Regions from separate parts of the Streptomyces sp. NPDC107559 genome, predicted to be linked through region 2. Evidence: riboswitches for the same ligand, from Rfam matches in the RefSeq annotation. Region 2 holds a riboswitch; the other holds the start of a gene.

Region 1 (2,382 bases), on a different contig from region 2:
GATCGTACGGGCCGCGGTGATCCATGCGCTGGCCGCTCCCGAGGCCGCCTTCTGGCGCCTCGACGTGCCGCCGCTGACGGCGACCGAGCTCACCGGACGTGCGCACCGCTGGAACCTCCGGCTCGGCAGGCCGCTCGGTCCGGCGACCTCCGCCGACACGGAGGACTGACCGCACCGGACGCCGAGAGGGCCCGCGGACGGTTCCGCGGGCCCTCTCGGCGTGACGACGGGATCGCTACGGGGCGGCCACCGCCGAACCCGATGGGACCCTCACGGGTTTCGGGTGCAGCAGCCGCTCGGCCAGTTCGCCGAAGACGAGGCCGAAGCCCGCCCACAGCGTGGCCTGCATGGCGAGGGCGGAGAGCCGGAACCGCCACAGCAGGGTGGCCGGGAAGTCCGCCGGGACCTCGTTGACGACGGGCAGGAACGCGTACGCCAGGACGATCACGGCGATGAAGCCGAGGACGGCGACCACGGTGGCGTACCAGGTGCCCAGTCTCGGCGCGAGCCGCTTGCCCGCGATCACCGCGGCGACCGCGAGGAGCACGCTGAGCACCATCATCAGGAAGTACAGCGTGGTGCGCCTGCCGATGGTGTCGGCGTCGCCGACCGACGGCGGGTTGGCCGGGTACTTCAGGAACGGCACGACGTAGACGGCGAGCAGCGCGGTGCCCGACAGCAGCAGCGCGGTGGCGCGGGGGCTGAAGCGGCCGACGCGCCCGAGGGCGAAGCAGAAGGCGAGAGCGGCGATGCCGCCGAACGCCACTCCGTAGATCAGCACGCCGGTGGCGAGGCCGGCGGTGGACTGGAGGCTGCGGGAGACGAGTTCGACCTCGTGCTCGTGGGCGTGCGCGTGCGCCTCCTCGAAGCCGATCGCGCTGTCCACGCTCGGCTCACCGAGGAAGTAGGCGACGACCAGGGCGAGCAGGCCGGCCGCGAGGCCGGCGAGCATGCCCCGCACGAGCAGGTTTCTGACTGTTGCGGAGTTCACGGGAGTTCGGTGCCCCTCGTCAGTGGCAGGGGAAGCCGAGCAGGTGGCGGGCGTCGTGCACCCACTCGTGGACGTCCTCGCCGGAGACGACGGAGGTGGCGCCCTGCTCGGCGCCGACGAAGTACAGCAGGACCAGCATCAGAATGCCGAAGAAGACCGCCCAGGGGGCAATGTCCTTCAGCGGCAGCTTGCCGGTGACAACGGGGGTGGTGGCGGTCGGCTGAGCGACGTGCTGCGCCATGGCAGGGCCTCCTCTGGGAGTTCGCGTCCCATCTCGGTGGTGCACAGGACGACGGCCCCGGGTCTGACTCGCGATGCGCTCCCGTCGAGGAGGCATCGTCCACAGTGGCGCGACCGTGCCGGATTCTCACCGGCTTCCGTGATCCCGTCGTCGTATCAGCACGACAGTACCGTGTGACGTATGCAGGGCCAATAGCGCGTCAGCAGGGGTGATCCCGCGCCCTGTTGGGCACGGGATCACGGGCGTCCTCAGAGCACCGAGCGTCGTGCGAGCAGGAGGAGGACCAGCAGCCCCGGGGCCATCGGCAGCCATGCGGTGAGCAGGCGGTAGCCGAGGACGGCCGAGATCGCCGCCTGGCCCGGCGCCCCGTCCGCGGTGAGCGCCAGGGCGAGCGCGGCGTCCAGGGAACCGAGACCGCCCGGCGTGGGCAGCAGCACCGCCGCGCCGCTGGCGACGAGGTACGCCATGACCACACGGCCCGTGGACAGCCCGAGGCCGAGCGCGTGGACGACGGCGACGACCACCCCGGCGTGCAGCAGCACGAACGCGGCCGAGCCGCCCCACAGCGCCCAGGCCCGCGCCCGGCACCGGTGCACCGCCCGCACCTCGGCGAGGGCCCGGCCCGCGGCGCGCCGCAGCCGTGGGCTCGCCGCGACGGCCACCACCACGGTCCCGGCCGCCACCGGCAGCAGCAGTACCAGCCCCTGCGGCACCCGGGCCGGCACCCGTACGGTGTCGGGCGAGGTCAGCAGCAGGGTCAGGCCCAGTGCGCAGCGGACCAGCCCGCCCGCCGCCGCCTTCACCGCGAGCGCGGTCGCCGAACGGGCCGTGGACAGTCCGCACCGGGTCAGGAAGCGCAGGTTGACCAGGGTCGCCCCGGCCCCGGCCGGCAGGAGATGGTTGGCGGCGGACGCGGCGAACTGCGCGGCCACGAGCCGTCGCCGCGGCAACCGTTCGGCGACCGCGCCCTGCTGGACGACAGCCGCGCACACCCAGGTCGACACGGCGGCGACGCAGGCGAGCAGCAGCCATGCGCGGTCGGCGGCGGCGAGCCGGTCCGCCCCGCTGTCCAGGACGTCCCGGTGCGAGACGAGGAACCCGCAGGCGGCCAGGAGTACCGCGAGCGTGACCCCCAGCTGCCAGTACCGGC
Region 2 (2,382 bases):
CACCGTCGACCACGAAGGCGCCGAGGTTGACCGAGCCCAGGTTGCAGACCGCCGTCTCGCCGTCGTTCGTGACCTCCAGGATCTCCGTGCAGAGGTTGGAGGAGTGGACGACGTGCCCCGGCTCGGCCGTCTGGTTGGCGGTGCGGTTGGCGGCGTCCTTGAAGGTCATCCAGCCGTTGCCGGTCTGCGCGAGGGTGCGCATCATGCGGCCGTACAGATCGCGGGCGGGCATCGTCTTCCGCGCCAGGCCCGCCGCCTCCGCCGCGCGGTAGGCCGCGTCGAACTCCTCGCCCCACAGGTCGACCAGCTCGGGCACGTCGGAGGGGGAGAACAGGGACCACTGCGCGTCGGCGTTCACGCGGCGCATGAACTCGTCCGGGATCCAGTGCGCGAGGTTGAGGTTGTGGGTACGGCGGGCGTCCTCGCCGGTGTTGTCGCGCAGCTCCAGGAACTCCTCGATGTCGGAGTGCCAGGTCTCCAGGTAGACCGCGGCGGCGCCCTTGCGCCGGCCGCCCTGGTTCACCGCGGCGACCGAGGCGTCGAGGGTCTTCAGGAACGGGACGATGCCGTTGGAGTGCCCGTTGGTGCCGCGGATCAGCGAACCGCGCGAACGGATCCGGGAGTACGACAGACCGATGCCGCCCGCGTGCTTGGAGAGCCGGGCGACCTGGTGGTAGCGGTCGTAGAGGGAGTCCAGCTCGTCCAGCGGGGAGTCGAGGAGGTAGCAGGACGACATCTGGGGGTGCCGCGTACCGGAGTTGAAGAGCGTGGGGGAGGAGGGGAGGTAGTCCAGGCGGCTCATCAGCCGGTAGAGCGCGGCGACCTCGTCCACCGAGCGGACCGAGTCGTCCTCGGCGAGGCCGGCGGCGACCCGCAGCATGAAGTGCTGGGGCGTCTCGATCACCTGACGGGTGATCGGGTGCCGCAGCAGATAGCGGCTGTGCAGGGTGCGCAGACCGAAGTAGCCGAACCGGTCATCGCCCTCGGTGTCGACGAGCGCGTCGAGGCGGGCGGCGTGGATACGGGTGAACTCCGCCGTACGGTCGGCGATGAGCCCTTCCCGGTGCCCGACGGCGACGGACTCGGTGAACGTCGTCACGCCCTGCGAGGCGGCCTCCGCGGCGATGCTGATGGTCAGCAGCCGGGCGGCCAGCCGCGAGTAGGCGGGATCGTCGGAGATGAGCCCCGCGGCCGCCTCCGTGGCCAGCTCGCGCAGCTCCGTCTCGTCCGCCCGCGCGGACCGGCCGCGCAGCGCGGCGGCGGCGACCCGGCCGGGGTCGGCGTCGGGGAGGTCGGAGGTCAGCTCGGTCAGGGTCCGCAGCAGCGCGGCACCGGGACCGTCGGTCTCCCTGGCCGGGGTGGCTGAAGCCGGATCGGCTGGCGCGATGGTCACGTGGGACTCTCCCTCGCTCGGCAGGGGCCTTGCGGAGGGCAGGGGGCGGCACACGAGCGCACGGGGCGTCGCGTCCACCGGTCCATTCCGCGAGACCCGGACGTCAAGGCACCCGGACCGGACGGCCGGGCGCGCGGTCGGCAGGTCCTCGGACTGGACGCGTGGATGCCCGCCGTAGGGCGGACAAGCACGGGTACACCGTTGCGGGACAGTTCCGGATTCGCACCGGATTCCCCTGCGGCGACAGCGAGCACGAGCATACATCTTGTGCCGGGCTGCGGTGCCACCACCAGATGTTGTGTCATGTCGGCTTCGGAGCGTGTCAGTCGCTCTTCTCGCGGGCGGCGGGCGGGGGCCCGGACGGCGCCGCGGCCGGGCTCCCCGCAGGCGCCGGACGGGCTCGTGGCGGGGCATCCGCCCGGCCCCTGGCGGCGGGCGGCGAGGGACGCGAAGGGGCGGCGGGGCCCTGTCGCCCCGCCGCCCCTCGTCCCCGCCCGGTGAACCCGGCGCAGAGGTGGTTCGGCGTCCTGCGCCGGTGTCGGCGCGCCGAATCCGGTACGCCGGTGTCAGTGCGCCGATCCGGCCGTGGCCGGCGGCAGCTCCACCTCCACGCCCGGGTCGCCCGCGTCCGCCGTGTAGTCCTGCGGGCTGGTCTCGTCGACGCCCTCGGGAGCCTTGACGGCCTTCAGGACGAAGGTGAGGACCACCGTGACGGCCACGTTGAGCACGAACGCCGTCAGACCGATGTAGCCGATCTCGCCGATGCCGGGGATCTCCTTCGAGCTGCCGCCGAAGTGCTTCTGGGTCGGTGAGGCCACCCCGTACGCGGCGAGCGTGCCGTACACCATGCCCACGGCCCAGCCCGCCAGCAGCGCCCAGCGGTGGCACCAGCGGGTGAACAGGCCGCCGACCAGGGCCGGGAAGGTCTGCAGGATCCAGATGCCGCCGAGCAGCTGGAAGTTGATCGCGACCGTCTTGTCCATGGTGAG

What was found. A riboswitch is a leader RNA that binds a small molecule or an ion and turns the genes downstream of it on or off. The one in region 2 is predicted to bind cobalamin.
Region 1: another riboswitch for cobalamin. It lies ahead of ACZ7OY_RS32155 (CbtB domain-containing protein); the one in region 2 lies ahead of ACZ7OY_RS26495 (ribonucleoside-diphosphate reductase subunit alpha).

Annotation. Positions count from the first base shown of each region.
Region 1 covers NZ_JBVKBD010000014.1:23,517-25,898, forward strand. The annotation lists gene ACZ7OY_RS32145 (histidine phosphatase family protein) at 1-169, shown strand, start outside; gene ACZ7OY_RS32150 (CbtA family protein) at 236-991, opposite strand; gene ACZ7OY_RS32155 (CbtB domain-containing protein) at 1,011-1,232, opposite strand; cobalamin riboswitch at 1,268-1,421, opposite strand; gene ACZ7OY_RS32160 (lysylphosphatidylglycerol synthase domain-containing protein) at 1,481-2,382, opposite strand, start outside.
Region 2 covers NZ_JBVKBD010000009.1:277,541-279,922, forward strand. The annotation lists gene ACZ7OY_RS26495 (ribonucleoside-diphosphate reductase subunit alpha) at 1-1,393, opposite strand, end outside; cobalamin riboswitch at 1,516-1,659, opposite strand; gene mctP (monocarboxylate uptake permease MctP) at 1,960-2,382, opposite strand, start outside.